One region of the Streptomyces sp. NPDC053750 genome, then DNA from elsewhere that is predicted to be linked to it. Evidence: riboswitches for the same ligand, from Rfam matches in the RefSeq annotation. Region 1 holds a riboswitch; each other region holds the start of a gene.
The links. Region 1 has a riboswitch for cobalamin ahead of ACIGO6_RS07760 (ABC transporter substrate-binding protein). Riboswitches for the same ligand answer to the same signal wherever they lie in the genome.
Positions count from the first base shown of each region.

Region 2: linked by a shared signal. The riboswitch ahead of ACIGO6_RS06090 (CoA-acylating methylmalonate-semialdehyde dehydrogenase) and the one ahead of ACIGO6_RS07760 (ABC transporter substrate-binding protein) in region 1 are both predicted to bind cobalamin.
Region 3: linked by a shared signal. The riboswitch ahead of metE (5-methyltetrahydropteroyltriglutamate--homocysteine S-methyltransferase) and the one ahead of ACIGO6_RS07760 (ABC transporter substrate-binding protein) in region 1 are both predicted to bind cobalamin.

Region 1 is NZ_JBITXB010000002.1:503,976-514,109, reverse strand. Features, by position in the region: gene ACIGO6_RS07805 (TSUP family transporter) at 1-85, shown strand, start outside; gene ACIGO6_RS07800 (metal-sensitive transcriptional regulator) at 108-386, opposite strand; gene ACIGO6_RS07795 (rhodanese-like domain-containing protein) at 494-1,078, shown strand; gene ACIGO6_RS07790 (TetR/AcrR family transcriptional regulator) at 1,164-1,787, shown strand; gene ACIGO6_RS07785 (MDR family MFS transporter) at 1,911-3,491, shown strand; gene ACIGO6_RS07780 (GNAT family N-acetyltransferase) at 3,559-4,071, opposite strand; gene ACIGO6_RS07775 (flavodoxin family protein) at 4,302-4,757, shown strand; gene ACIGO6_RS07770 (ABC transporter ATP-binding protein) at 4,809-5,615, opposite strand; gene ACIGO6_RS07765 (FecCD family ABC transporter permease) at 5,612-6,652, opposite strand; gene ACIGO6_RS07760 (ABC transporter substrate-binding protein) at 6,649-7,731, opposite strand; cobalamin riboswitch at 7,794-7,980, opposite strand; gene ACIGO6_RS07755 (M56 family metallopeptidase) at 8,009-8,941, opposite strand; gene ACIGO6_RS07750 (BlaI/MecI/CopY family transcriptional regulator) at 8,948-9,334, opposite strand; gene ACIGO6_RS07745 (phytase) at 9,507-10,134, shown strand, end outside.
Region 2 is NZ_JBITXB010000002.1:148,913-159,046, forward strand. Features, by position in the region: gene ACIGO6_RS06070 (hypothetical protein) at 1-52, shown strand, start outside; gene ACIGO6_RS06075 (energy-coupling factor transporter transmembrane component T) at 49-1,215, shown strand; gene ACIGO6_RS06080 (ABC transporter ATP-binding protein) at 1,212-2,819, shown strand; gene ACIGO6_RS06085 (ECF transporter S component) at 2,816-3,634, shown strand; cobalamin riboswitch at 3,690-3,871, shown strand; gene ACIGO6_RS06090 (CoA-acylating methylmalonate-semialdehyde dehydrogenase) at 4,054-5,577, shown strand; gene ACIGO6_RS06095 (acyl-CoA dehydrogenase family protein) at 5,584-6,732, shown strand; gene ACIGO6_RS06100 (enoyl-CoA hydratase/isomerase family protein) at 6,729-7,796, shown strand; gene mmsB (3-hydroxyisobutyrate dehydrogenase) at 7,793-8,692, shown strand; gene ACIGO6_RS06110 (enoyl-CoA hydratase) at 8,689-9,468, shown strand; gene ACIGO6_RS06115 (hypothetical protein) at 9,578-9,895, opposite strand; gene ACIGO6_RS06120 (short-chain fatty acyl-CoA regulator family protein) at 9,992-10,134, opposite strand, start outside.
Region 3 is NZ_JBITXB010000002.1:169,880-180,013, forward strand. Features, by position in the region: gene metE (5-methyltetrahydropteroyltriglutamate--homocysteine S-methyltransferase) at 1-2,048, opposite strand, end outside; cobalamin riboswitch at 2,239-2,390, opposite strand; gene ACIGO6_RS06170 (3-hydroxybutyryl-CoA dehydrogenase) at 2,626-3,495, opposite strand; gene aceB (malate synthase A) at 3,492-5,084, opposite strand; gene aceA (isocitrate lyase) at 5,181-6,470, opposite strand; gene ACIGO6_RS06185 (short-chain fatty acyl-CoA regulator family protein) at 6,856-8,289, shown strand; gene ACIGO6_RS06190 (ABC transporter ATP-binding protein) at 8,391-9,107, opposite strand; gene ACIGO6_RS06195 (FecCD family ABC transporter permease) at 9,251-10,134, opposite strand, start outside.

The DNA of each region.
Region 1 (10,134 bases):
GGTGTCCGCCGGAACGCTGCGGCGCGTGTTCGGCGCCGTGCTGCTCGCCGTGGCCGTGGCGATGGGCGCCACGGTGGTGCTGTGAGCAACACCGAGGGCCGGGCCGCTCAGGCCAGCGAGAGGAACAGCTTCTCCAGGCGGGCCCGCATCTGGGCCGAGTCCCGCACCTCGGGGTCGTCACTGGTCATGCACTGCTGCAGCCCCGTCGCGATGATCGAGAAACCGGCCCGGTCCAGGGCCCGGGAGACGGCGGCGAGCTGGGTGACCACGTCCTCGCAGTCGCGCCCCTCCTCGATCATCCGGATGACTCCCGCGAGCTGCCCCTGAGCGCGCCGCAGCCGGTTGAGCGCCGACTTCAGCTCGTCGGCCGACATGTCGAGTTCCACGTTTCCTCCTCCACTCCTCCACCGGGCCCCACATACCCCCGCGGGTATCCTACCGCGCGGGGGCGCACGACAACGGGGACGTACAGCAACGAGAAAGGTCCACTTCCATGCCCACCCGCACCGCACCCACCGCCACCCTGACCCCCACGCAGGCCGCCGAACGGTTCGACGAGCTCACCGTCGTCGACGTCCGCTCCCCCGGCGAGTACGCCGGCGGCCACCTGCCCGGCGCGCACAACGTTCCGCTCGACCGGCTGGACGAGGCCGTCGGCGCACTGACGGCGGCCGCCACGCGCGGGCCGCTGGTGCTCGTGTGCGCCTCCGGCAACCGGTCCGCGCAGGGCTGCGCCCGACTGGCGGCGCACGGCATCGAGGCGTCGACCCTGGACGGCGGCACCGGCGCCTGGGCGGCAGCGGGCCGTCCGGTCGAGCGTCCGGCCGGCGCCCGTACACCGTGGCCGATGGACCGGCAGGTGCGCCTCGCCGCCGGATCGCTCGTCGCCCTGGGCTTCCTGGCGGGCCGCGCCTGGCGCCCCGCGCACTGGCTGTCCGGCGCCGTCGGCGCGGGCCTGGTCTTCTCCGGCGTGACCAACACCTGCGGCATGGCCACGGTGCTGGCCCGGCTGCCGCACAACCGGAGCGCCGGGAACGCGACGCCGTTCGAGGAGACGCTGACGCGCCTGGCGGGCTGACCCGGAACACCTCGCGACGGCGGGCGCCGACCCCATGAGGGTGGCGCTCGCCGTCAATTTTGCATGGCGTGCATCTTTGCATACCATGCAACTTATGTCGGAGAGGGGAGCCGCGGGGGGCGGCCTGCGAGAGCGGAAGAAGCGGGCCACGCGTGCCGCGCTCGCCGAGGCCGCGGTACGGCTCGCCGCCGAGCACGGGGCGGAGAAGGTCACCGTGGAGGCGATCAGCGCCGCGGCCGGGGTGTCGGTGCGCACCTTCTTCAACTACTTCGACACGCGTGACGACGCCTTCGTCGTCATCGACGCGGACGCGGGCGCCCGCATGCGGCGCGCCGTGCTCGACGCGCCGGCCGGTCTCTCCCCGCTGGAAGTCCTGCGCGGGGCCATGGCCGCGGAGCTCGCCGAGGCGGAGCAGCAGCACGAGCTGTGGCGGCTGCACGCCGAGGTGCTGCACGCCTCACCGCACCTGCTGGCGCGCGGCGTCGGGGCACACATGGCGGCCGAGGCGGAGCTGGCCCAGGCCATCGCCGAGCGCCTCGGCGACGCGGGCGTCGGCCTCTACCCGCGGCTGCTGGCCGCGGTGGCCGGCACCGCGGTGCGCACCAGCGTGGACCACTGGTCGGCCCACCAGGAGGAAGCCGCGTTCCTCGACGTCTTCCACGAGGTGTTCTCCCTCCTCGCCGCCGGTCTCCCGGCCCCTCCCGCGTAACCGCCTCCGCACCACCTCAGCACCACCTCCCCCGCGCCGGGCGCCGGCGCGAATCGTCAGTCCACCACCGAAAGAGATGCCGTGACCGCAGCCCAGGCGCCCGCCGACGCGCCTCCCACCGCCATGAACCAACGGCAGATACTCCAGGCCATGTCCGGCCTGATGGCCGGCATGTTCGTCGCCATCCTGGCGGGCACCGTCGTGTCCAACGCGCTGCCGACGATCATCGCCGACCTGGGTGCCAGCCAGTCCTCCTACACCTGGGTCGTCACCGCCGAACTGCTGGCGATGACCGCGACCGTGCCCCTGTGGGGCAAGCTGTCCGACCTGTTCAACAAGAAGCTGCTGCTCCAGCTGTCGCTGCTGATGTTCGTGATCGGCTCGCTGCTGGCGGGCTTCTCGCACGACACGACGCTGCTGATCTTCAGCCGGGTCGTGCAGGGCATCGGCGCGGGCGGTCTGACCGCGCTCGCGCAGGTCGTCATGGCCGCCATCATCCCGCCCCGGGAGCTGGGCAAGTACTCCGGCATCTTCGGTGCCGTGTTCGCCGTCGGCACCGTGGCCGGGCCGCTGATCGGCGGTGTGCTGGTGGACACCGACTGGCTGGGCTGGCGCTGGTGCTTCTTCATCGGCGTGCCGTTCGCCCTGCTGGCCATCTTCCTGCTCCAGCGCACACTGAAGCTGCCCACCGTCAAGCGCCAGGTGAAGATCGACTGGTTCGGCGCCTTCCTGATCGTCGCCGGTGTCTGCGCGCTCCTCATCTGGGTCTCCCTGGCGGGCAACCAGTTCGACTGGGCGTCCTGGCAGACCGCCGCGCTCGTCATCGGCGGTGTGCTGCTGCTGGGTCTCGCGGTCCTCGTCGAGGCCCGCACCGACGAGCCGGTGATCCCGCTCGACATCTTCAAGAACCGCACGGTCACCCTGACCACGATCGCCAGCCTCCTGGTCGGTGTCGCCATGTTCGGCGGGACCGTCTTCCTCTCGCAGTACTTCCAGGTCTCCCTGGGCAAGTCGCCGACGATCGCCGGTCTGATGAGCCTGCCGATGATCCTCGGTCTGCTGGTGTCGTCCACCGTCGCCGGCCAGCTGATCAGCCGGACCGGCAAGTGGAAGAGCTACCTGGTGGCGGGCGCGGTCATCATGACCGCCGGACTCGCCCTGCTCTCCCTGATCGACGCCGAGACCCACTTCGGGCTGCTCAGCATCTACATGGCCGTGCTCGGTGTCGGCGTCGGCATGCTGATGCAGAACCTGGTGCTCGCCGCGCAGAACGACGTCCCGGCGGCCGAGCTGGGCGCCGCGACCTCCGTGCTGTCCTTCTTCCGCAGCATGGGCGGCACGATCGGTACCAGCGTCCTGGGCGCGATCCTCGCCAACCGGGTCGCCGACGAGATGACCAAGGGGCTGGAGAAGGCGGGCGCCGCCGGTGCCGCCGAGGGCGGCTCGGGCGGCGGTCACGGGGCCGTCCCGGACATGAGCACGCTGCCCGCCCCGATGCGGGAGATCGTGGAGCACGCCTACGGCGTCGCCACCGCGGACCTGTTCCTCGTCGCCACGCCGTTCGCGCTGCTCGCGCTGGTGGCCGTGGTCTTCATCAAGGAGAAGCCGCTGAAGACCACGAGCGGCATGGAGCGCCTGGCCGAGGAGGCCGGTGAGGCCGCCGCCGTGCCGACCGGGAAGGGTCCGGCGGCGCCCGTCGCCTGAGGCACCCGGCACCAGCGGGGCCGCCTGTCCGATCCGGGCAGGCGGCCCCGCTGTCGTGTGCCGCCGGTCAGATGCCGAACGGTGCCGCGTAGCGGACGGTGCCCGCGGGAAGCGGGTGGCCGGCGTCCAGGGTGAGGGCCATGAGGGCCTCGTCCGGGACGTCGATGGTCAGGCCGATGCCGTGGGCCGAGGCCCGGGTGAAGCCGAACCGGGGGTAGTAGTCCGGGTGGCCGAGGACGACGACGTGACGCTCGCCCTTCCGCCCGGCCGCGGTGAGCGCCGCCCGGACGGCCGCGGACCCGGCGCCGCTGTGCTGACGCTCGGGCCGTACGGCGACGGGTGCCAGGCACAGCGCCGGGCTGTCCCCGATGTGGCAGCGGGTCAGCAGGGCGTGGCCGACGGGACGGTCGTGGTCGTCGACCGCGACGACGGACAGTCCGTCGATCCACGCGTCGGGGTCGGCGCGCAGCGCGTCGACGAGAGCGGCCTCTTCCGGGGTGGGGAAGGCGGCGCGGACGATGTCACGGACGGCGGGGATGTCGGCGCCGGTCTCGGCGCGCGTGATCCAGGTGTGGGACATGACGGGACGAGGATCCCTTTCCAGGTGTGCGGTTCGTCAGGGTCGGACGGTGGCCCGGGTCGCGAGGGCGGCCCGGGCGCCGCGAAGAGCGGCTTCGAGCGCGGTCATCAACCCCACCTCCTGGGTGTGCCGGTCCTTCTCGGCCTGTGTCGAACACGAACGGGAGCCAGTGTACGCGCGGCCACGGCGGGTCCTTGCGGTCGGCGGGTGCCGGGCGGCAGGCTTCGGGGGTGGCCACCTTGCTGATCGTGCATCACACGCCGTCGCCGAACTGCCAGGCGATGCTGGAGTCCGTCGTGTCCGGGGCGACCGCCCCCGAGATCGAGGGGGTGCGGGTGGTCCGGCGGGCGGCGCTGACGGCCACGGCGCTGGACGTGCTGGAGGCCGACGGATACCTGTTGGGCACACCGGCGAACCTGGGGTACATGTCCGGGGCCCTGAAACACTTCTTCGACCAGGTCTACTACCCGTGCCTGGACGAGACGCGCGGCCGGCCCTTCGGCTACTACGTGCACGGCGGCAGCGACACCACGGGCGCGGTGCGCGGCATCGAGGCGGTCACCACGGGCCTCGGCTGGCAGCGCGCGGCGGCGGCGGTGAGCGTGGCCGGTGAGCCCGCCAAGGCCGACCTGGAGGCCTGCTGGGAGTTGGGGGCGACACTCGCCGCCGGGCTGATGGACGGCTGACGCCGACGACGGACGGGGCGTGCGCGCCGGGTCAGCCGTCGCCCGCGCCGCTCACCGCGGGGCGGTCGGTGCCGGGCTCGGTGGCCGTTGCGCCAGCGTGCCGAGGAACCGGACGTGCGGACGGCCGCCCGGTCCGGTACCGGTGACCTCGGCGCGTACCCGGTACACGTCCGCGACCAGGTCCGCCGTGAGGATCTCCCCGGGGTCGCCCGCCGCCACCACCCGTCCCTCGGACAGCACCACGAGATGGTCGCAGTACATCGCCGCGAGGTTGAGGTCGTGCAGCGCGACGACGGTGGTGACGGGCAGGGCGGCGACGAGGGCCAGCACGTCCAGCTGGTGCTGGATGTCGAGGTGGTTGGTCGGTTCGTCCAGCAGGAGTTCGCGCGGCTGCTGGGCGAGGGCGCGGGCGATCTGGACGCGTTGCCGTTCGCCGCCGGAGAGGGTGTGCCAGAGCCGGTCGGCCTGCCCGGTCAGACCGGTGCGCTCCAGGGCGTCCGTGACCGCCTCCTCGTCGGCCGCCGAGGCCGGGACCCAGGCGCGGCGGTGCGGGATCCGGCCGAGCCGGACCACGTCCCGCACGGTCAGCTCGACCTGGGTGTCCGCCTGCTGCTCGACCACGGCCACCCGCCGGGCGACGTCCCGGCGGCCCACCCGGTCCAGCGGGCGGCCGTCGAGGGTGACGACGCCGCCGGCCGGGGCGAGGACGCCGGAGAGCAGCCGCAGCAGGGTGGACTTGCCCGAGCCGTTGGGGCCGAGCAGACCGGTCGTCGCGCCGGCCCGGGGGCTCAGGCTGACGCCGTCCAGGATCAGCCGCCCGCCGGCGGCGCGGGAGACCCGCTCGGCGCTCAGCGTCACCGTGCCCTCCGGGTGCGATGGAGTACGAGCACGAAGACGGGCACACCGATCAGCGAGGTCACCACGCCCACCGGGACCTCCTGGGGTTCGAGGACGGTACGGGCCAGGGTGTCGACCCAGACCAGGAACACCGCACCGGCGAGCGCGCAGACCGGCAACATCCGGGCGTGGCCGGGGCCGGTCAGCGCCCGTACGGCGTGCGGCAGTACCAGGCCGACGAAGCCGATGGCGCCGGCCGAGGCGACCAGGGCCGCGGTGAGCAGTGCGGTGGCGCACAGCAGCACCAGCCGGGTGCGGGCGACGTGGACGCCGAGCGTGGCCGCGGCGTCCTGGCCGAAGGCGAAGGCGTCCAGCGTCCGGGCGTACCCGAGGCACACGGCCAGGACCGGCAGCAGGACCGCGGTGCCGGTCCATACATCCGTCCAGTCCGCGCCGCCGAGCGAGCCGAGCAGCCAGAACAGCACGCCGCGGGTGGTCTCGGCGTCGGCCGCGGTCATCACCACGAAGGAGGTGAGCGCCGAGAACAGCTGCATCGCCGCCACGCCCGCGAGCACCACACGGTCCGTGGAGCCGCCCAGGCTGTGGCTCAGCAGCATCACCAGCGCGAACGAGCACACCGCCCCGAGGAAGGCGCCGCCCGAGACGGACAGCGCGCCACCGCCCACGCCGAGGACGACGACCAGGACGGCCCCGGTCGAGGCGCCGGAGGAGACGCCCAAAACGAAGGGGTCGGCGAGCGGGTTGCGCAGCAGGGACTGGAGTACGGCCCCGCACACGGCGAGTCCGGCGCCGCACACCGCGGCGAGGAGGGTGCGGGGCAGCCGCAGATCCCAGACGATGCCGTCGCGGATCGGCGTGACGTCCGCGGCGCCGGGGCTGCCGCCGAGGTGGGCGACGACCACGGACCACACCTCCGTGACGCCGACGTCCGCCGGGCCGATGGTGACGGCGACGGCCACGGAGGCGCACAGGGCGGCGATCCCGGCGGCCGTCCACACGGGGTACCGGCGGCCGGTCGGGCGTAGGGCGGAGGTCACTTGGTGAGCCCGTGGGAGCGCAGCGCCGCCGCCAGCTTCTCCACGCCCTCGACGGTGCGGACGGTGGGGTTCATGGCCTGTCCGCTGAGCAGCACGTACCGCTTCTTCCGGACGGCGGTCATGTTCCTGGTGACGGGGTGGGACTCCAGGAACTCGATCTTCTTCGCTGCCGTTTCGGCGGTCTGGGACCTGCGGGTGAGGTCGCCGAGGACCAGGACGTCGGGGTCGCGGTCGGCGACGGTCTCCCAGCCGATCTGCGGCCATTCCTCGCGGGTGTCGTCCATGACGTTCTTCGCGCCGACCGCGCGGGTCATGATGCCGGGGGCGCCGCAGCAGCCCGCCAGGTAGGGCGAGGTGGAGTTGGCGAACCAGTACATGACGGTGACGCCGGAGGCGTCGATGCCCGCGGTCGCCCTGTCGACGCGGGCCCTGAGGTCGGCGACCAGCCTCTCGCCGCGCTCCTCGACGTCGAAGACCCGGGCGAGGTCGCGGACTTCGCCGTACACGGTCTCCATGGTCAGTGGCTCGCTGCGGCTGCCGTCGCCGTCGCCGCTGTTGTCCTTGCCGACGCAGTCGGACGGGGACAGGTAGGCCGGCACGCCCAGTTCGGTGAACTGCTCGCGGGTGGCGACGCCGCCGGTGCCGAGGGTGGAGGCGAAGGAGGCGGCGACGAAGTCGGGTTCGGCGTCCAGGACCGTCTCGAAGGACGGCATGTCGTCGGCGAGCCGGGGCACACCGGCGTTCGCCTTCTCCAGGCCCTTCATGACCGGGTCGGTCCAGGTGGCGGTGCCCGCCAGGCGGTCGGCGAGGCCGAGTGAGAGCAGGATCTCCGTGGTGCCCTGGTTGAGGGAGACCGCCCGCCGGGGCGGCGCGGTGATCTTCACCTCCTGCCCGCAGTCGGTGACGGTGCGTGGATAGCCGGCGGCCCCGGCCGCCGCGGCGGAGTCGGTGGCGGGCGCTCCGGAGCCGCAGGCGGACGCCAGCAGGGCGCCGGACAGCAACAGGACGGGACCACGGAGCGAACGGCGGGAACGGGGGAAGCGGGCGATGCGGCGGGAGCCGACGGGGCGTGCGGGCAAGGAAGATCCTCTGGCGTCGAGGGCTCATGCGCGAAGCCCGTTCGTACGGTGCGGCCCGCGCCGTACCGCGCGCGGGTGCCAGCAGGTCTTCGGACTCGGGATCGACCGGTCGGGACGCCTTCCCGGACGGCGTGTGCCGCCCAGTGGCCCGTGTCCCGCCCGTCCCCCTCACCGCTGCGCGTCAGCTCCGGATTCTCACCGGATTCCCTGACCCACCAGGTGGGTTCGACTGGCTCCCGCAAGCTACCACAGGGTCACCTGCCGTTGATCAGGTCGGTCACAGGGGCGTCGCGGCGCGGAGGATGAGGAACATGGTGACGGCGGCGTTCGCGGACGACATCGCGGAGACGGCGGTTCCGGCGGCCGCCGCCCATGCCGCGAGGCCCACCGAGGTGAACACCGAGGGCCAGGTGCGGACCGTCGGCGCGGGGCCCAGCAGGGCGGCCACCCGGCGCGGCACCGGGCCGGGCGCCGCGAGGCCGGCGAGGGTGGCGACCGGAGTGCCCCGGGAGACGAGGGCCGCCTTGCCGATCGCGGTCGCCACCGCACGGCGGTCTCCGACGGTCCGCGCGGCGGCCTCGTCCGCCCACCGCTCCGCCGTATAGGCCACGGCGCTCCGCAGGGGCCGCAGGAACGGGTTGGCCAGCGCGGCGAGCCGGACGGCGAGCAGGAAGCGGTGGTGCCGGGCGGCGAGATGGGCCCGCTCGTGGGCGAACAGCGCGCGCCGCTCGGCCGGTTCGAGGCAGTCGAGCAGGGCCGTGCTCACCACCACACGGTCCCGGCGTCCGCCGGGCAGCGCGTACGCGTACGGCACGTCGTCCGGAAGCACGGCCACGCCGGTGCCCGGCAGTCCGGCCAGCGCGCGGTGGGCACGGCGGCGCACCCGGCCGTGCCGCCACAGGGCCCGCGCCGAGGCCACCACCACGGCGCACAGTGCGGGGATCGCGGCCTTGCCGACGACCTCGTCGTACGGCACCGCCGCCCGGACCTCGGGGTCCGACCAGCCGTCGGGCAGGGGGTTGCCCGGCAGCTGAGCGGTGCCCACCACCATCACCAGGGCCAGGCACACCGTGCTGCACAGGGCCATCACCGCGGCGACGGCGGTGAGCAGCCTGGTCGCGGTCCGCGGGTGCAGATGCTGTTCGGCCAGCCGGGCGATCGGCCATGCCGTCAGCGGCAGGACCAGGGGCAGGAAGACGAAGACCCCCATGAGGCGTCAGTCTTCCCCCGCGTCACGCGCGTGCCCCAGCAGTTCGCGCAGCAGCCGCTCGTCGTCCGGCTCGAGGCCGGTGACGAAGCTGGCCAGCACCGCTTCCCGGTCGCTCTCGGCGTCCAGGACCTTGCGCATCTTGCGCGCGGCCAGGCCCGCCTGGTCCGAGGCGGGTGTCCAGGCGAAGGACCGGCCCGCGCGCTCGCGGGCGACCGCGCCCTTCTCCAGCAGCCGGGTGAGGATCGTGATCACCGTGGTGTAGGCGAGGTCGCCGCCCAGGCGCTCCTGCACCCAGCCGGCCGTCGCGGGGCCGTCCGCCTCGCGCAGCGCCGACAGCACCAGCGCCTCCAGCTCGCCCTGCCCCCGCCGCCGCGGACGCCGGTGGTCCGTCACGGCCCGCCTCCTTCCGCCGCTGTGCGTGTGGTGAGGTCACATCGTATAGAAGCCCGCGTGTTCCCCCGCCGGACGCTCTGCCTTCACCACCGGGACCCCGCGGCGACCCGCTCCACCACCAAGATCGCCCGGTGAACCCTGTTGTCATGTTTCCGACTTGAGGAGTACCGGAGTGACCAGACACCACCTCAGTCTGCCGGTCGCCTGCGCCCTCGCCGCGGCCGTCGCGCTGCTCCCGTCGGCGCCGGCCGCGGCCGGCGCCGACGACGCGCTGCCGACCGTCCAGCCACGGTCCGAGACGGCCACCCTGTACGACGACGAGGCCGGCGGCAACGCCGACGCGGACGACCCCGCGATCTGGCGCAACCCGGCCGACCCCGACCGCAGCCTCGTCGTCGCCACCGCCAAGGAGGGCGGGCTGCGCGTCTACGACCTCGACGCACAGCTCGTGCAGTCGGTCTCCGCTCCCCCCGGGCCCGGCCCCGACGACGCACCCGGCCGCTTCAACAACGTCGACCTCGTGCACGGCATGAAGCTGACCACCGGCCGCGCCGACCTCGCGGTCACCACCGACCGCGGCAACGACCGGCTGCGTGTCTACCGCGTCGACCCGGCCGACCCGGACCGGCCCCTCGAGGACGTCACCGATCCGGCCGCCGCGCCGGTCTTCTCCGCCGACCAGGCCGAGATCAACGAGGAGCGCACCGCGTACGGCCTGGCCACCTGGACCGACCGGACGACCGGCCGCTCGTACGCCCTGGTCAGCCGGCGCGAGCGCACCAGGCTCGCCCTCCTGGAAC
Region 2 (10,134 bases), 360 kb from region 1:
GATCGGCGGCGCCGCCGTCTACGCGGCCCGCCGACGCCGACGCACCGAGTGAGCGGCGTGGCCCGTACGACTGTTCAGGCCCCTGCCGTCCCGTCCGGCGCGTCGCCGGACCGGGGTGGCAGGCGGCTGCCGCGCATCCTGCACCCGATGGCGTGGTGGGTCTGGGCGCTGGCCCTCGCCACCGCCGTCAGCCGCACCAACAACCCACTCCTGCTCTTCCTTGTCCTTGCCGTCCTCGCCTACGTCGTCACCGCCCGGCGCACGGAGGCGCCATGGGCCCGCGGCTTCAAGTACTACCTGTACCTGGCCCTGACCGTCGTGGCGATCCGGGTCGTCTTCCGCGCCGTCTTCGCCACCGGCATCACCCCCCACGACCACTTCCTCTTCTCCCTTCCGCACATCCCCACCCCCGACTGGTACGCGGGCATCCAGATCGGCGGGCCGGTCTCGCTGGAAGCACTGCTGTCGGCGGCGACCGACGGACTGCGCCTGGCGTGCATGCTGTGCTGCATCGGCGCCGCCAACACCCTCGCCAACCCCAAGCGGGCCCTGCGCGTCCTGCCGGGCGCGCTGTACGAGCTGGGCGTCGCCGTCACCGTCGCGATCAGCGTGGCCCCGCAGCTGGTGCAGAGCGTGCAGCGCGTCGTGCGGGCCCGGAAGCTGCGCGCCGGCAACACCAAGGGCATGCGGGCCCTGCGCGGCATCGTCATCCCGGTGCTGGAGGACGCCCTGGAACGCTCGCTGCGCCTCGCCGCCGCCATGGACTCGCGCGGCTACGGCCGTTCCGGACGCGCCACCCCTCGCTCCCGCCGGATGACAGGCGCCTTGATGCTGCTCGGCATGTGCGGCCTGTGCGCCGGCGCCTACGGCCTGCTGGACGCCACCGCGCCCGCCTTCCTGGGCCTGCCCGCCATGGGGTGCGGCGCGCTGCTGTGCGTGGCGGGCCTGCGCCTGGGCGGGCGGCGCGTGACCCGCACCACCTACCGCCCCGACCCCTGGCGCCTGCCCGAGTGGGCCGTCGCCTGCAGCGGCGTCCTGTCGGCGGTCCTGCTCTTCACCAACCTCGGCTACGACCCCGCCCAGCTCAACCCCACTTTCTACCCTCTCACCTGGCCCGACCTGCCCCTCGTACCGACCGCCGCGATCCTGCTCGCCGGCACGGCCGGATTCCTCGCGCCCCCGCCCACTCCCGTCCGGAGAGCCGCCGCCCCGTGATCACCTTCGACCAGGTCACCATCCAGTACGACGACACACCCGAGCCGGCCCTGCGGGACGTCGACCTCACGGTGGACGAGGGCGAACTCTGCCTCGTCGTCGGACACACGGGCGTCGGCAAGTCGACGCTCCTGGGCGCGGTCAACGGGCTCGTCCCGCACTTCACCGGCGGAACCCTCTACGGCCGTGTCACGGTCGACGGCCGGGACACGGCCCACCACCCGCCCCGCGAACTGGCCGACGTCGTCGGAGTGGTGGGCCAGGACCCGATCGACGGCTTCGTCACCGACACCGTGGAGGAGGAGCTCGCCTACTCCATGGAACAGTTGGCGATAGCTCCCGGGACCATGCGCAAACGGGTCGAGGAGACCCTCGACCTGCTCGGCCTGGCCGACCTGCGCCACCGTGCGCTGCACGAACTCTCCGGCGGCCAGCAGCAGCGCGTCGCCATCGGCTCGGTCCTCACCGCCCACCCGCGAGTCCTGGTCCTGGACGAACCGACCTCCGCCCTCGACCCGACGGCTGCCGAGGAGGTCCTCGCCGCGGTCACCCGTCTCGTCCACGACCTCGGCGTCACCGTCCTGATGGCCGAGCACCGTCTGGAGCGCGTCGTCCAGTACGCCGACCGCGTCCTCCACCTCCCCGGTGACGGCCGCGCCCGCATCGGTCCCGCCGCCGAGATCCTGCGCACGTCGGCCATCGCGCCACCGATCGTCGAACTGGGCCGGGCGGCCGACTGGTCACCCCTGCCCCTGTCGATCCGCGACGCCCGCCGTGCGGCCGCCCCCCTGCGCGCCGAACTGGCTGCCCGCACCCCGGACCCCGTCCGCCCGGCCCCGGCCGGCGAGCGGCGCCGGCTCCTGACGGCGCGCGGCATCACCGTCACCTACGGCGGCGTCCCCGCCGTACGGGAGGTCGACCTCGACCTGTACGCGGGCGAGGTGACCGCCCTCATGGGCCGCAACGGCTCCGGCAAGTCCTCCCTCCTGTGGGCCCTGCAGGGGTCGGGCCCGCGCCGCGCCGGGACGGTGAAGCTGGCCGACGGCCCCGATCCGCGCGACGTTCCCGCCACCCGGTCCCGCCAACTCGTCGGACTGGTCCCGCAGACCCCCTCCGACCTGCTCTACCTGGAGAGCGTCAAGCAGGAACTCGACCAGGCGGACACCGAGTCGGGCACCACGACGAAGGCCCGCACCGTCCTGGACCGGCTCGCCCCGGGCATCGACGACGCCACCCACCCCCGCGACCTGTCGGAGGGACAGAAGCTGGCTCTCGTCCTGGCCATCCAGCTGTCCGCGGCGCCCGAGGTCGTCCTCCTGGACGAGCCGACCCGCGGCCTGGACTACCGGGCGAAGACCGCATTGATCGGTGTCGTGAACGCCCTCGCGGCGGAGGGCAGGACGGTGGTGATCTCCACTCACGACGTCGAGTTCGCCGCCCGCGCCGCCGACCGCGTCGTCGTCATGGCCGAGGGGGACGTCGTCGACGACGGCCCGACCACCGACGTCATCGTCTCCTCGCCCGTGTTCGCGCCCCAGACGGCGAAGATCCTCGCCCCGCTGCCCTATCTGACCGTCGACCAGGTGAAGGCGGCCCGACCATGACGACCACCGCCGCCATCCGACTGACCCCACGCGTCGGCGTCGTCATGACCTTGGCGGCGTTCCTCGGTGTCGTCGCCTTCTTCTGGCCGTTCCTGGTCGCCCCCGGGAAGTTCGGCTCGAACTACGTGCCCCCGCTCATCTTCGGCGTGCTCCTGGTCCTCGTCCTGTGCGTGATCCTCTCGGAGATCGCCGAGGGCGGTATCGACTCCAAGGCCCTCGCCATGCTGGGGGTCCTGTCCGCCGTGAACGCGGCCCTGCGTCCGCTGGGCGCCGGAACCGCGGGCATCGAGACCGTCTTCTTCGTCCTGGTCCTGGCCGGCCGGGTCTACGGCCCCGGCTTCGGCTTCACCCTGGGCTGCACCTCCCTGTTCGCCTCGGCCCTCATCACCGGCGGGGTCGGGCCCTGGATGCCGTACCAGATGTTCGGCTGCGCCTTCGTCGGGATGCTCGCCGGTTTCCTTCCCCGGGCCTCGGGCCGCCGCGAGGTGCTGATGCTGGCCGTCTACGGGTCGCTGTCCGGCTATCTCTTCGGCTTCCTCCTCAACCTCTCCTTCTGGCCGTTCTCCCTGGACCCGAACAGCTCCATCGCCTACCTGCCCGGCCTGCCCTTCACCGAGCAGTGGCAGCGCTACATCGCCTTCGACATCGCCACGTCCCTCGGCTGGGACACCGGCCGGGCGGTCACCAATCTCGTGTGCATCCTGCTGGCGGGGCCGGCGGTGCTGACCACCTTCCGGCGAGCCGCGCGCAAGGCCCGCTTCCGCGCTCCCGTGCGCTTCGCCGAACCCCGGACGGCTGATTCCGAACCCCGCTGACCAGCGGTGTCCGTGGCACACGCTCCCGGTACTGGATTTACTAGGACGTCCAACTATATAGTCGCGAGCACAAGGCCCGCGGTGCAGGGAAGCCGGTGTGATTCCGGCACGGTCCCGCCACTGTGACCGGGGAGCACGCCGTCGAGCAGGACGCCACTGACGAGCAGGATGTCGGGAAGGCGGACGGCGTGCGCTGATCTGGGAGTCAGGATACCGGCCGCGGGATGTTCCGTGTTTTCCACGAGGATGGAGCTGACACGCATGGCACCGGTGTGTACCCACGACCCTGGTGAGCCCGCCGTCTGACGGGACTCCGGCCATACGCGATCTCGCGCCCCGGCATCCGTACGCCACTTGCGTGCGCGTGCGCGGACCGGCGTGCGCCATCCCCGGATCCCTCCTGACGAGAGCAGGCAGTCATGGTCCGCGAGCACGAACGCGCCTCCGTGCGCGAGTTGACCCACTTCGTCGGCGGCAAGCGCACCCCGGGCACCTCGGGGTCCTTCGGCGAGGTGTACGACCCCAACACCGGCGAGGTGCAGGCCCTGGTGCCCCTCGCGAACCGCGCCGAGACCGAGGCGGTCATCGCCGACGCGGTCCACGCGCAACGCGAGTGGGGCGAATGGAACCCGCAGCGCCGCGCCCGGGTCATGATGTGCTTCCTCCAGCTCGTCGAGCGGGAGAAGGACGCGCTGGCCCGGCTGCTGTCCGCCGAGCACGGCAAGACGATCGCCGACGCGCACGGCGACATCCAACGCGGGGTGGAGGTCGTCGAGTTCGCGGCGGGCATCCCGCACCTCCTCAAGGGCGAGTTCACCGACAACGCGGGCACCGGCATCGATGTCCACTCCCTGCGCGCCCCGCTCGGCGTGGTCGCCGGGGTCACCCCCTTCAACTTCCCGGCGATGATCCCCCTGTGGAAGGCGGCCCCCGCGCTGGCCTGCGGCAACGCCTTCATCCTCAAGCCGTCCGAACGGGACCCGTCCGTTCCGCTGCGGCTCGCCGAGCTGTTCCTGGAGGCGGGACTGCCGCCCGGCGTCCTCAACGTCGTCAACGGCGCCCGGGAGACCGTCGACACCCTCCTCGACGATCCCCGCGTGGCCGCCCTCGGCTTCGTCGGCTCCACCCCGGTCGCCGCGCACGTCTACGCCACCGCCGCCGCCCGCGGCAAGCGCGCCCAGTGCTTCGGCGGCGCCAAGAACCACATGATCGTGATGCCGGACGCCGATCTCGACCAGGCCGTGGATGCGCTGATCGGCGCCGGGTACGGCTCGGCGGGGGAGCGGTGCATGGCGATCTCCGTCGCCGTCCCGGTGGGGGAGGAGACCGCCGACGCCCTCGTGGCCCGGCTCAAGGAGCGCATCGCCGCGCTGCGGATCGGCCGCAGCGACGACCCCGAGGCCGACTTCGGCCCCCTGGTCGGCCGGGACGCCGTGGACCGGGTCCGCTCCTACGTCGACCTCGGGGTCGAGGAGGGCGCGGACCTCGTCGTGGACGGGCGGGACTTCGTCCTGGAAGGGCACGAGAACGGCTTCTTCGCCGGCGCCTCCCTCTTCGACCGGGTGACGCCCGCCATGCGCGTCTACCAGGAGGAGATCTTCGGCCCCGTGCTGTGTGTCGTACGTGCCGCCGACTACGAGGAGGCGCTGCGCCTGCCCAGCGAGCACACCTTCGGCAACGGCGTGGCGATCTTCACCCGGGACGGCGACACCGCACGCGACTTCACCCGGCGCGTGAACACCGGCATGGTCGGCGTCAACGTGCCCATCCCGGTGCCGGTCGCCTACCACACCTTCGGCGGCTGGAAGCGCTCCGGCTTCGGCGACCTCAACCAGCACGGCCCGGACGCGATCCGCTTTTACACGCGGACGAAGACGGTCACCTCCCGCTGGCCCGCCGGCCTGCGGGAGGGCGCGAGCTTCACGATCCCCACGATGGGCTGAGCGGCCATGAACAGCACCCTGCTCACCGAGGACCAGCAGGCCCTCGTCGAGACCACCCTGGACTTCGCCCAGGACCACCTCGCCCCGCACGCCCTGGACTGGGACCGTGACAAGCACTTCCCGGTGGACGTACTGCGTAAGGCGGCCGGGCTCGGCCTCGGCGGCGTCTACGTCCGCGAGGAGTCCGGCGGCAGCGGCCTCACCCGCTCCGACGGCGTCCTCGTCTTCGAGACCCTCGCCTCCGGCTGCCCGTCCCTCGCGGGCTACCTCTCCATCCATAACATGGTCGCCTGGATGATCGACCGCTACGGCGACGACGCCCAGCGCGAACGGTGGCTGCCGCGCCTGTGCGCCATGGAGGATCTCGCCAGCTACTGCCTGACCGAGCCGGGCGCCGGCTCCGACGCGGCGGCCCTCACCAGCAGGGCCGTACGGGACGGCGACGGCTGGGTACTCACCGGCGTGAAGCAGTTCATCTCCGGGGCCGGGACCTCCCAGCTGTACGTCGTCATGGCCCGCACCGGCACCGAAGGCGCCGACGGCGTGTCCGCGTTCGTCGTCGACAAGGACGACGCCGGCCTCTCCTTCGGACCGAACGAACGGAAGATGGGCTGGAACGCACAGCCCACCCGCCAGGTCGTCCTGGACGGCGTCCGCCTGCCCGCCGACCGGCTCCTCGGCCGCGAGGGCGAGGGCTTCCGCATCGCCATGAGCGGCCTCAACGGCGGCCGTCTCGGCATCGCCGCCTGCTCCCTGGGCGGCGCCCGCAGCGCGCTCGACCGCAGCCTGGCCCACCTCGCCGACCGCGAGGCGTTCGGGCAGCGGCTCCTGGACGCCCAGGCCCTGCGTTTCCGCCTGGCCGACATGGCGACCGAGCTCACCGCCGCACGCGCCCTGGTCCAGCAGGCAGCCCAGGCACTCGACCGGGGCGATCCGCAGGCGCCGTACCTGTGCGCGATGGCCAAGCGGTTCGCCACCGACACCGGCTACTCCGTCGCCGACCGCGCACTCCAACTGCACGGCGGATACGGCTACCTCAGCGAGTACGGCATCGAGAAGATTGTCCGTGACCTGCGCGTCCACCAGATCCTGGAAGGAACGAACGAGATCATGCGCGTCATCGTGGCCCGCGGCCTGACGGAGGCGTTCCGGTGAGCGACGTCCTGTTCCGCACGAGCGGCCGGGCCGCCCACATCGCTCTCAACCGCCCTCGGGCTCTGAACTCCCTCACCCACGACATGGTGCTCCGGATCGACGCGAAGCTCACGGAGTGGGAGCAGGATCCGGCCGTCGAGACCGTCGTCATCACCGGAGAGGGGGAGCGCGGCCTGTGCGCCGGCGGTGACATCCGCGCCATCCACGACGACGCCCGCGACGGGGACGGCAGCGCCTCGGCCGCCTTCTGGCGCGACGAGTACCGCCTCAATGCCCGCATCGCGCGTTACCCGAAGCCGTACGTCGCCGTCATGGACGGCATCGTCATGGGCGGCGGGGTCGGCGTGTCCGCGCACGGCAGCGTCCGGATCGTCACCGAACGGTCGAGGATCGCCATGCCGGAAACCGGTATCGGCTTCGTCCCCGACGTCGGCGGAACCCATCTGCTCGCCCTCGCACCGGGAGAGCTGGGCACGTATCTCGCGCTGACGGGCGGACAGATCGGAGCGGCCGACGCTCTGCTGTGCGGACTCGCCGACCAGTACATGCCCTCCGCCTCGCTCCGGTCCTTCGCCGACGACCTCGCCGAACTGCCGGTGCGCGAGGCCCTCCGGCGTCACGTTCAGGATCCGCCGCCGGGGGAACTCGCCGGCCACAGGAGCTGGATCGACGCCTGCTTCTCCGCCGACACCGTCGAGGAGATCGTCCAGCGGCTCCTCGCGCAGGGCGGCCCGGCCGCCAAGAAGACCGCCGAGACCCTCCTCCTCAAGTCCCCGACCGCGCTCAAGGTCACCCTGGCCGCCGTGCGCCGCGCCCGACGGCTCGGACCGCTGGAGCGCGTCCTCGACCAGGAGTACCGCGTCTCCCTGGCCTGTCTGCACGCCCCGGACCTGGTCGAGGGCGTCCGCGCCCAGGTCATCGACAAGGACCGGAACCCCCACTGGTCGCCCGCGACCCTCGTCGAGGTCACCGACGTGGACGTCGAGCGCTTCTTCGCGCCCCTCGGCGAGCGGGAACTCGGCCTAGCCGACGCAGCCGACACCACCGAGGAGGTGGCCTGGTGAGCCGGACCGTCGCATTCGTCGGACTCGGACACATGGGCGGCCCGATGGCCGCCAACCTGACGAAGGCCGGCCACCGGGTGCTCGGCCACGACCTGGTCCCCGCGGCCGTCGAGGCCGCCGCCCAGGCCGGTGTGGAGCCCGTCCCGTCCGCGGCCGAGGCCGTCGCCGCCGCCGACGTGGTCGTCAGCATGTTGCCCGCCGGACGCCACGTCCTGGGCCTCTACGACGACATCCTCACTGCGGCCCGCCCCGGCACCCTCTTCGTCGACTGCTCCACCATCGATGTCGTCGACGCGCGCACGGCCCATGATCGGGCCATCGCCGCCGGTATGCGGGCGCTGGACGCGCCCGTGTCCGGCGGTGTGGTCGGGGCGGAGGCCGCCACCCTGACCTTCATGGCCGGTGGTGGAGAGGGCGAGTTCGCCGAGGCGCGCCCTCTGCTGGAGGCCATGGGGAAGAAGGCCGTGCACTGCGGTGGCCCGGGCGCCGGCCAGGCCGCCAAGATCTGCAACAACATGATCCTCGGCGTCTCCATGATCGCCGTCAGCGAGGCGTTCGTCCTCGGCGAGAGCCTCGGCCTGTCCCATCAGGCGCTGTACGACGTGGCCTCCACCGCGTCCGGCCAGTGCTGGGCACTCAGCGTCAACTGCCCCGTCCCCGGCCCGGTGCCGACCAGCCCCGCCAACCGCGACTACCGGCCGGGCTTCGCCGCCTCCCTGATGGCCAAGGACCTGGGCCTGGCCGCCAACGCCGTCCGCGAGGGCGGCGTGCACGCGGAACTCGGCCTGCGCGCGGCCGAACTGTACGCGACATACGCCGAACGGGTCGGCGACGCGGAGGACTTCTCCGGCGTCGTACGCACCATCAGGGACCGGAGCGGAGAGACAGCCACATGACCACCGACTACGAGACGATCCTGGTCGAGCGCAAGGGACGCACCGCCCTCCTCACGCTCAACCGGCCGAAGGCCCTCAACGCCCTGAATCTCCAGGTGATGAACGAGGTCGTGGCCGCGACCGAGAGACTCGACCGGGACCCGGACTGCGGCTGCATCGTCGTCACCGGCTCGGCGAAGGCGTTCGCGGCCGGCGCCGACATCAAGGAAATGCAGCCGCAGGGGTACATGGACATGTACCTCACCGACTGGTTCGCCGCCTGGGACCGGCTGGGACAGTTGCGGACGCCGACCGTCGCGGCCGTGTCCGGGTACGCGCTCGGCGGTGGCTGCGAGCTGGCCATGCTGTGCGACATCCTGCTCGCCGCCGACACCGCCGTCTTCGGCCAGCCCGAGATCAAACTCGGGGTGATCCCGGGCATCGGCGGCTCCCAGCGGCTGACCCGCGCCGTGGGCAAGGCCAAGGCCATGGAACTGTGCCTCACGGGCCGCACCATGGACGCCGCCGAGGCGGAGCGGGCGGGGCTGGTATCCCGCGTCGTGCCGGCCGGTGAACTGCTCGGGGAGGCGATGGCGGTCGCCGAGACGGTGGCCGGCATGTCGCTGCCGGTCACCATGATGGCGAAGGAGGCCGTCGGCCGTGCCTTCGAGACGACGCTCACCGAGGGCGTCCGGTTCGAGCGGCGCCTCTTCCACGCGGTGTTCGCCACCGCCGACCAGAAGGAAGGCATGGCCGCCTTCGCCGACAAGCGGCCGCCCGTCTTCCGCCACCGCTGACCGATGCGGAACGCGACGGGCTCCGGAACCGATCCGGGGCCCGTCGCGTTCGACGGTATGACTACTGGAACGGGGAACGGAGGACGTGATGCCCAGACGTCCACAGCCGTCACGCATCACCGTGGGAGGAGTGGAAGCGGTCGCTCTCCCGGTTGCGGAGTACGAGCAACTCCTGGCGAGCCGAAGGCAGATGGGCGGTCAGAGCGCCCGCATCCGGAGCCTGAGCGAGAAGCTGCGAAGAACCGAGCAGCTTCTCGATGACCTGGAAGGACTGGTCGCGGCACCCGAGCCCGTCCGCGGAACCCTTCTGGGCGCCGGGGACTGCTCGGAGGCCGGACGGGCAGACGTCCCCGAGCACGGGACGGAGGCCGCGAAGGACGAGGCCGCCGCCCTGCGCCGAGCCGTCGCCGAGCTGTTGCGCCGCCACCGAGGTACGTCTTCCTGAGGGCTCGGCGCCCTCACGGCACCGCTGCCTGAGGTCTCGGCATGCGCACGGCACCGCTGCATGAGGGCCCCGGCGCCCTCACGGCGCCGTGCTCTCCACCGGATACGGCACGTAGGTCCGCCGGTCCGGATCGACGGCCAGCCGCCCGCCCGCCGGTGGCCGGGCCCGTTGCGCGCAGTCGCGGCGTTCGCAGATCCGGCAGCCGAGACCGATCGGGGTGG
Region 3 (10,134 bases), 330 kb from region 1:
CGGGCGGCCTCCAGGCTGATGACGTCGGCGTCGAGGTCGTCGATCGCCTGCACGATGTCGCCGAACTCGGCGTAGCACATGTGGGTGTGGATCTGGGTGTCCGGACGCACCCCGCTCGTGCTGAGCCGGAACGCCTCGGTCGCCCACGCCAGATAGGCATCCCGGTCGGCCGCCCGTAGCGGCAGGGTCTCGCGCAGCGCGGGCTCGTCCACCTGGATGACCGAGGTGCCGGCCGCCTCCAGGTCGTTCACCTCGTCGCGCAGAGCCAGGGCGACCTGGCGGGCGGTGTCGCCGAGGGGCTGGTCGTCCCGGACGAAGGACCAGGCCAGCATGGTGACCGGTCCGGTGAGCATGCCCTTGACGGGCCGGTCGCTGAGCGACTGGGCGTACGCGGTCCAGCGGACGGTCATCGGCTCGGGGCGGGAGATGTCGCCGGCCAGGATCGGCGGGCGGACGTACCGGGTGCCGTAGGACTGGACCCAGCCGTGCTGGGTGGCCAGGTAACCGGTGAGCTGTTCGGCGAAGTACTGGACCATGTCGTTGCGTTCGGGCTCGCCGTGCACCAGGACGTCGATGCCGGTCTTCTCCTGGAAGGAGATGACTTCCTGGATCTCTGCCTTGATGCGCTCCTCGTACCCGGCGGTGTCGATGCGCCCGGCACGCAGGTCGGCGCGGGCGGTGCGCAGTTCGCCGGTCTGCGGGAAGGAGCCGATGGTGGTCGTGGGCAGCAGGGGCAGCCTGAGGTGGGCGCGCTGGGCGGCGGTCCGTTCGGCGTATGGCTGGGAGCGGCGGGCGTCGGCGTCCGTCACGGCCGCGGCGCGGGCCCGCACCGAGGGGTTGCGGGTGATCGGCGAGCTCGCGCGGGAGGCGAGGTCGGCGCGGTTGGCGGAGAGTTCGCCGGTGATGGCGTCGGTGCCCTGGGCGAGGCCCTTGGCGAGGGTGACGACCTCGGCGGTCTTCTGCTGGGCGAAGGCCAGCCAGCGCAGGATCTGCGGGTCGACGTCCTTCTCCGCGGACGCGTCCAGGGGGACGTGCAGGAGGGAGCAGGAGGCGGCGACGTCGACGCGGTCGGCGAGGCCGAGGAGGGTTCCGAGGGTGGACAGCGACTTCTGCAGGTCGTTGATCCAGATGTTGCGGCCGTTGACGACACCGGCGACCAGGCGCTTGCCGTGCAGCCCGCCGACGGCCGCGAGGGCGTCCAGGTTGGCGGCCGCGACGTCGGTGAAGTCGAGCGCGAGTCCCTCGACCGGGGCCTGCGCCAGGATCGGCAGTGCGTCCCCGAGCCGGTCGAAGTAGGAGGCCACGAGCAGCTTGGGCCGGTCGGTGAGAGCACCGAGGTCGCGGTAGGCGCGCTCGGCGGCGTTCAGCTCGGCCGGGGTGCGGTCCTGCACGAGGCCGGGTTCATCGAGTTGCACCCACTCTGCGCCGGCCGCGCGCAGGTCGGCGAGCACTTCCGCGTAGACGGGCAGCAGCCGGTCCAGGAGGGTCAGCGGCTCGAAGTCGGCGGGTACGCCCGGGGCGGGCTTGGCCAGCAGAAGATACGTCACGGGGCCGACCAGCACGGGCCGGGCGGTGAGTCCCTGGGCGAGAGCTTCCTTCAGCTCGCCGACCTGCTTGCCGGAGTCGGCCGTGAAGACGGTGTCGGGACCCAGCTCGGGGACCAGGTAGTGGTAGTTGGTGTCGAACCACTTGGTCATCTCCAGCGGAGCGACATCTTGGGTACCGCGCGCCATCGCGAAGTAGCCGTCCGTCGCGTCGGCCTCGACCGCGGCGCGATGCCGCTCGGGGATCGCGCCGACCATGACGGTGGTGTCGAGGACGTGGTCGTAGTACGAGAAGTCACCGGTGGGCACCTCGTGGACGCCGGCGTCGGCGAGCCGCTGCCGGTTGTTCCGGCGGAGTTCGGCGGCGGTGGCGTGGAGGGCGTCGGCGGTGACGCGGCCCTTCCAGTAGCCTTCGATCGCCTTCTTCAGTTCCCGGTTCGGGCCCTGGCGGGGGTAGCCGTACACGGTGGCCCGTGCTGCCGCGGCTGCGGACTTCGCTGTCACGGAGATCTCCTTCGCGAGATGAATCCCTGAGATCCCGGAGACGGGACGAGAGCGCGAAGGGTGTGACGGACCGGACGGACCCGACCCCGCGCGGCACTGGCGCGGTCGTTCCGTCTGGTGTGTTCGCCGACCCGCCCTCGAGGTCACCGGGATGTCCGCGCACGGATCGGTCCGCGCGCGGGCAGTTGGCAGGTCTTCGGACTCGCGGGCACGTTCTCCTGCCGGAGGACACCTACTGGCCGTCGCTTCCCAGGTCCGGTACGTCGGACCCAGTGCGTGTGACGGCGGTCGTTCCCGCTCACCGCTGCGGGGCAGTCCCGGATTCCCACCGGGTTCCCTCTTGCGACTCCCCGCCTGGCGGGCGGGGCGAACCAGCTGCTGCCGTCAGCTTACGGGGTGGCCCCGCGAAGGGAAGAGCGCCGTCCACCATGCGGGAGGCGGCGCGAGGCGTGCGGAGGGTGGCGACGGCGAGGGGCGGTGAGCGCCGCACTCGCGCTCACCGCACCTTCCCGTCGTGCCGCAGGGACCCTCACCCCTGTGGCGCCGCGGGCCCCTCGGCCCACGTCGTACCAGGCCCTCAGCCCTGGTCGTAGGTGTGGAACCCCCGGCCGGTCTTGCGGCCCAGCAGTCCCGCCTCCACCATCCGCTGGAGCAGCGGAGGCGGAGCGTAGAGGGGTTCGCGGAACTCGTCGTAGAGGGACTCGGCGATGGACGCCACGGTGTCCAGACCGATGAGGTCGGCCAGTTTCAGTGGGCCCATCGGGTGGGCGCAGCCCAGTTCCATGCCCGCGTCGATGTCGGCGGCGGTGGCGAAGCCGGACTCCGCCATCCGCACGGCCGAGAGCAGGTAGGGGACGAGCAGCGCGTTCACGACGAAGCCGGCCCGGTCCTTCGAGCGGACGACCGTCTTGCCGAGCGTGCGGGCCGCGAAGTCCTCCACCAGGGCGGTCGTCCCGGCCGACGTGTGCAGCGAGGTGACCACCTCGACCAGGGGCAGGACGGGAGCGGGGTTGAAGAAGTGCAGGCCGACGACCCGGTCCGCCCGGGAGGTGGCCATACCGAGCCGCATGACGGGCAGGGATGAGGTGTTGGTGGCGAGGACGGCTGCGGGGTCTTCGACGATCTTGTCCAGGGCGGCGAAGACCTCGGTCTTGACGTCCGGGTTCTCGACGACGGCCTCGACGACGAGCTGCCGGTCGGCGAGATCCTCCAGGTTACCGGTGAAGACGAGCCGGGCACGGGCGTCGTCGGCGGCCTCGCGGCTCAGCTTGGAGCGTCGTACGGCACGGTCCAGGGAGGCGGCGATCCGGTCCCGTGCCGCGCGGGCTGCGACCGCGTCCACCTCGCAGACCACGGTGTCCAGCCCCGCTCGCGCGCAGACCTCGGCGATCCCCGCGCCCATCTGGCCGCCACCGACCACGCCGACGCGCGTGACGCTCGCGCTCACGCCTGCACCTCCGTGCGGCGCACGAGGTGGCGGGTGTAGGCGCCTGGGGTGAAGAACAGCGGCAACTCGTGTCGCAACGCCGTCTGCTCGAAGAGCGCGCGCACGTCTTCGACGGACGTGTACGGGTACTCGGCGCCGAGCGCCGTGATCTCGTCGTCGAGGATCTGTTCCACGGTCTCGCGGTCGACGACCCGGTGCCGCAGCCACTGCCAGATCTGCACCCGGGCGATCTCGGCGGTGGCCGCGTCCTCCATCAGCCCGTCGAGGGCGACCGCGCCCTGCCCGCGCAGCCAGGCTGCGTAGTAGCGCAGCGCGACGGCGATGTTGGTGCGCACGCCGTCCATGGTGGGCGGGCCGCTGATCCGGCGCACGGACAGCAGGTCGGCCGGGGTCACCTCGACCTCGTCGCGGGTGCGGTCGAGCTGGTGGGGCCGCGCCCCCAGGACACCGTCGAACACCTCGCGGCAGACGGGGACGAGTGCCGGATGCGCGACCCAGGAGCCGTCGAAGCCGTCCTCGGCCTCGCGCTCCTTGTCCAGGCGCACCTTGGCGAGCGCCGCCTCGTTCGCGGAGGCGTCCTTGACGGGGACCTGAGCGGCCATGCCGCCGATGGCGTGGGCGCCGCGCCGGTGGCAGGTGCGGACGAGAAGCTCGGTGTACGCCCGCATGAAGGGGGCTGTCATCGTCACCTTGGCGCGGTCGGGCAGGAGGAAGTCGGTGCGGTGGCCGAAGGTCTTGATGACGCTGAACAGATAGTCCCACCGGCCCGCGTTCAGTCCCGCGCTGTGCTCGCGGAGTTCGTGGAGGATCTCCTCCATCTCGAACGCGGCGGTGATCGTCTCGATGAGCACGGTGGCGCGGATCGTGCCGCGCGGGATGTCGAGCAGGTCCTGGGCGAGGAGGAAGACGTCGTTCCACAGCCGGGCCTCGTACCTGTTCTCCAGCTTCGGCAGGTAGAAGTACGGGCCGTGTCCGGCGTCGATCTGCCGCTGGGCGCAGTGGAAGAAGTACAGCCCGAAGTCGACGAGCGCGGCGGGGACCGGGCGGCCCTCGTACTCCAGGTGTTCCTCGTCCAGGTGCCAGCCGCGCGGCCGGACCATGATGGTGGCGAGCCGGTCGCCGAGCCGGTACTCCTTGCCCTCGGGCGTGGTGAAGTCGAGCCGGCGTTCGACGGCGTCCAGGAGGGTGAGCTGCCCGCCGACGACGTTGTCCCACAGCGGTGCGGTGGCGTCCTCGAAGTCCGCCATCCAGACCTGGGCGCCGGAGTTGAGCGCGTTGACGGCCATACGGCGCTCCGGAGGCCCGGTGATCTCCACCCGCCGGTCGGTCAGGCCGGGCGCGGGCGACGCGACCTGCCAGCCGTCGTCCGCCCTGACCGCGGCGGTGACCATCGGGAAGTCGAGGGGCGAGCCCGACGCCAGTCGCAGCGCCTGCCGGCGGCGTTCCTTCATCAGGTCCCGCCGACGCGGCGCGAACGCCTCGACGAGCCTGCCGACGAAGTCCAGGGCGGCGGGGGTGAGGATCTCGTCGTGCCGGTGGCCGGGCGCGGCGAGGACACGGAGCTGCTGGGTGGGTGCGGTGACGGTCATTGGGCTCTCCTGAGAGGTGGGGCGGAGGGGGACGGGGACGGTTCGTCCCCCTCCGCCGGCGGGGCCGGCCGGACGCGTGGTGTCCGGCTCGGTGGCCTAGTGGAACTGCTCTTCCTCCGTGGACCCGGCCAACGCGGTCGTGGAGGAGGCCGGGTTGACGGCGGTGGAGACAAGATCGAAGTAGCCGGTGCCGACCTCGCGCTGGTGCTTGACGGCGGTGAAGCCCTGGGCCTGCGCGGCGAACTCCTTCTCCTGGAGATCCACGTAGGCTGTCATGCCGTGCTCGGCGTAACCACGCGCCAGGTCGAACATGCCGTGGTTGAGGGAGTGGAAGCCGGCCAGGGTGATGAACTGGAACTTGTAGCCCATGGCTCCGAGTTCACGCTGGAACTTGGCGATCTGGTCGTCGTCCAGCGCAGCCTTCCAGTTGAAGGACGGCGAGCAGTTGTACGCGAGCATCTGGTCCGGGTACCGCGCGTGGATCGCCTCGGCGAACTCGCGTGCCTGCGCGAGGTCCGGGGTGCCGGTCTCCACCCAGATCAGGTCGGCGTACGGGGCGTAGGCCAGACCGCGGGCGATGACCGGGGCCATCCCGTTCCGCACTCGGTAGAAGCCCTCCGCCGTGCGCTCGCCGGTGACGAACTCGGCGTCGCGCTCGTCGACGTCACTGGTGAGGAGATTGGCGGCGAGGGCGTCGGTGCGGGCGATGACGACGGTCGGTGTGTCGGCGATGTCGGCGGCCAGGCGGGCCGCGTTGAGGGTGCGGATGTGCTGCGAGGTCGGCACCAGAACCTTGCCGCCGAGGTGGCCGCACTTCTTCTCGGAGGCGAGCTGGTCCTCGTAGTGGATGCCGGCCGCGCCCGCCGCGATCATCGCCTTGGTCAGCTCGAAGGCGTTCAGCGGGCCACCGAACCCGGCCTCCGCGTCGGCCACGATCGGCGCGAGCCAGTCCGTGGTGTCCCCGGCGTCCTCGGCGGTGGCGATCTGGTCGGCGCGCAGCAGCGCGTTGTTGATGCGGCGCACCACCTGCGGCACCGAGTTGGCGGGGTAGAGGCTCTGGTCGGGGTAGGTGTGCCCGGCCTGGTTGGCGTCGGCGGCGACCTGCCAGCCGGACAGGTAGATCGCCTGGAGCCCGGCCTTCACCTGCTGCACCGCCTGGCCGCCGGTCAGAGCGCCGAGCGCGTGGACGTAGTCGAGCTCGTGCAGCTGCCGCCACAGCCGCTCGGCACCGCGTCGGGCCAGGGTGGCCTCCTCGCGGACGCTGCCGGACAGCCGGACCACGTCCTCCGCGCTGTAGGTGCGCTCGATGCCCTGCCAGCGCGGGTCGGTGGCCCAACGCCGTGCCAGTTCCTCGGCCGCCTGCGTGCTCGTCCTCGCGTCCGCCATGACTGTCTCCGTCTCCTTGGTCTGTACTGGTTGCCAATCCCGCCCCGTCCGGATGAACAGAGTTGGCACTGCGTGTCGTCTACTGGGATGCGGCCCGTCGGCACCTGGGAGGTGGAGCTGAGCAATGTCGCCGGTGCAGGTCGCCGCCACTACCGGGGTCTCCGACGTCAGGGCAGAAATCGTGCCCCGGTTCCGGGTTGTACCTGCCCGGTCCGGCGGGCCGCACTACGACTCTGGCACTGGCACTGAGTGCCATCAAGTTGGGACGCCTGCCAATCTTTGCGAATCTTCTCGCCGGTTTTTGCCAACCTTGCGAAGACCCGGAGAGCGGACCTCTCCCTTACGCTGACCGCAACGGAGTCCCAGCTGCCAGAGGAGCGGTTCGGTGAGCAAGACGTACGCGGGAGCGCGGCTGCGACGACTGCGCGAGGAACGCCGGATGAGCCAGGCGGACCTCGCCCGCGTACTCGCCATCTCCCCGAGCTACCTCAACCAGATGGAACACGACTCCCGTCCCCTCACCGTGCCCGTCCTGCTGCGGCTGACCGAGGCGTTCGGCGTGGACCCGGGCTTCTTCTCCGAGCGGGACACCACGCGCCTGCTGGCCGACCTCCGTGAGGCGCTCGCCGGCGAGATCGCCGAGTCCCGGGTGTCCGCGGCCGACCTCGGTGACCTCGCCGCCCGGCTGCCCGGCGTCGCGAAGGTCCTGCTCGACCTCGGACGCCGCAACCAGGAGCTGTCCGAGCGGCTGGCCGGGGCGGCGGACAGCCGGGGCCACGATCGGGGAACCGCCTCCACGCCCCACGAGGAGATCCGCGACTTCTTCTACCGCCGCCAGAACTACCTCCACGACACAGACCTCGCCGCCGAGCGCCTTGCCCAGGAGATCGGCGTCCGCCCCGGCGAGGTGATCGGGGCACTCACCGGGCGCCTCGCCGACGCCCATGGTGTCCATCTCGCCGCGGAGCCCGGCGAGCGGCTGCACCACTACGACCGGCGCAGCCGCGCCCTTCACCTGTCCCCGCGGCTGCGACCCGGCCAGCGTGCCTTCCGCATGGCCACGCAGCTCGCTCTGCTGGAGTACGACGAGAACCTGGACCGGCTGGCCGCGGAGGACTTCGAACCCGGTTCACCGGCCCACGCGCTGGCCCGCATCGGCGTCGCCAACTACTTCGCCGCCGCGCTCATCCTGCCGTACACCGCCTTCCACGCCGCGGCCGAGGAGTTCCGGTACGACATCGAGCGCCTCACCGACCGCTACGGCCTGGGCTACGAGACCGTCTGCCACCGTCTGAGTACCCTGCAGCGCCCCCGCCTGCGCGGCGTGCCCTTCTCCTTCGTCCGGGTCGACCGGGCCGGCAACATGTCCAAACGCCAGTCCGCAACCGGGTTCCACTTCAGCCGGGCCGGCGGCACCTGCCCGCTCTGGAACGTGTACGAGGCGTTCACCGCCCCCGGCCGTATCCACGTCCAGGTGGCCGAGATGCCGGACGGGCAGCGGTACTTGTGGACGGCCCGCGCGGTCACCCGGCACCGCGGCGGCTGGGGCGAGCCGGGCAAGACGTACGCCATCGGCCTGGGCTGCGAGATCCGCCACTCCCCTCGCCTCGTCTACTCCGACGGCCTCGACCTCGACAACGCCTCGGCCGCCACGCCCATCGGCATGGGCTGCCGGGTCTGCGAACGCCTCGACTGCCCCCAGCGCGCCGCGCCCCCGCTCGGCCGGGCCCTGCGGATCGACCAGGACAGCAGCACGTTCGTCCCGTACCCGGTCACCGGCTCCGACGCCCGGCCGGAGCGTGGGGCGGGCCCAGCGTAGGGGCGCGCCGCGGTCGGGAGCGACGGGGAGGGGCTTCCCGCCCGTCGACCGTCAGGCGACTCAGGGCTCTCCCAGGGGACGGTGCGGGTGGTGGCCTGCCGTCAGTTGCCGGTCACCGTGCCCAGGAAACGGATGTGGGGCCGGTCGCCGGGACCGGAGCGGGTGACCTCGGCGCGCACGCCGTACACGTCGGCGATCAAGGGCTCGGTCAGCGTGTCGCCCGGGTGGCCGGCGGCGACCACCAGGCCGTCCCGGAGTACGACGACCTGGTCGCAGTACATGGCTGCCAGGTTGAGGTCGTGCAGGGCGACGACGCTGGTGACGGGGAGCCCGGCGATCAGGTCCATCAGGTCGAGCTGGTGCTGGATGTCGAGGTGGTTGGTGGGTTCGTCCAGGAGCAGCTCGCGCGATTCCTGGGCCAGGGCGCGGGCGATCTGCACGCGTTGGCGTTCGCCGCCGGAGAGCGTGTGCCAGGGCTGGTCCGCGCGGTCGGTGAGGCCGGTGCGCTCGAGGGCGGTGTGGACGGCTTCCTCGTCGGCCGTGGTGGCGGGGGTCCAGGCGCGTCGGTGCGGGATGCGGCCGAGGCGCACGACGTCGAGAACGGTCAGCTCGACGAGGGTGTCGGCGTGCTGTTCGACGACGGCCACGCGTCGGGCCACGGCGCGGCGGCCCCAGTCGCCGAGTGGATGCCCGTCGAGAGTCACGACTCCGGAGGTGGGGGCGAGGACGCCGGACAGCAGCCGCAGCAGTGTCGACTTCCCCGAGCCGTTGGGGCCGAGCAGCCCGGTCACGGAGCCGGGGCGGGGGGCGAGGCTCATGCCGTCGAGGATCAGCCGCCCGCCGAGGGTGCGGCTCACGCGGTCGGCGGCGAGGGTGGGCGGCTCGGCGGACGACGTCGCGTCGGGTGCCTGCCCGGAGCGGGGCGGCCGGGCGCCGTTGTCCCGCCGCTCGGTGCCGGTCGTCATCGCGTCCTCCTCGTGCGGTACAGGATCAGGACGAAGGCCGGAACGCCGACCAGCGAGGTCACCACGCCCACCGGCACCTCCTGGGGATCGAGGACGGTACGGGCCAGGGTGTCGGCCCAGACCAGGAACACCGCCCCGGCGAGCGCGGTGACCGGCAGCAGCCGGGCATGCCCCGGGCCGACGAGGGCGCGTGCGGCGTGCGGAAGCACCAGGCCGACGAAGCCGATCGCCCCCGCCGAGCTGACCAGCGCGGCGGTCAGCAGCGCGGTCACGCACAGCAGCACCAGCCGGGTCCGGGCGACCACGACCCCGAGTGACGCGGCGGCGTCCTGGCCGAAGGCAAACGCGTCCAGGGTGCGCGCGTATCCCAGACACACCACGAGGGCGAGCGCCAGGACGGCCGTGCACAGTCCCACCTCGGTCCAGCCGGCCCCGCTGAGAGAGCCGAGCAGCCAGAACAGCACGCCCCGGGTGGTCTCCGCGTCGGCCGTCGTCGTCACGACGAACGAGGTCAGGGCGGAGAACAACTGCATCGCGGCCACTCCGGAGAGCACCACGCGGTCCGTCGTCCCGCCGAGCGTATGGCTGAGGAGCAGCACCAGCGCGAACGAGCCCAGGGCGCCCACGAAGGCGCCACCGGAAACGGACAGGAGACCGCCGCCGGCGCCGAGCACGATGACGGCCACCGCGCCGGTCGACGCCCCGGAGGAGACGCCCAGGACGAAGGGGTCGGCGAGCGGATTGCGCAGCAGGGACTGCATCACCGCGCCGCACACGGCGAGTCCGGCGCCGCACACCGCGGCGAGCAGGGTGCGCGGCAGCCGCAGGTTCCAGACGATGCCCTCCCGGATCGGGGTCAGCTCCGTCGTGCCCCAGCCCA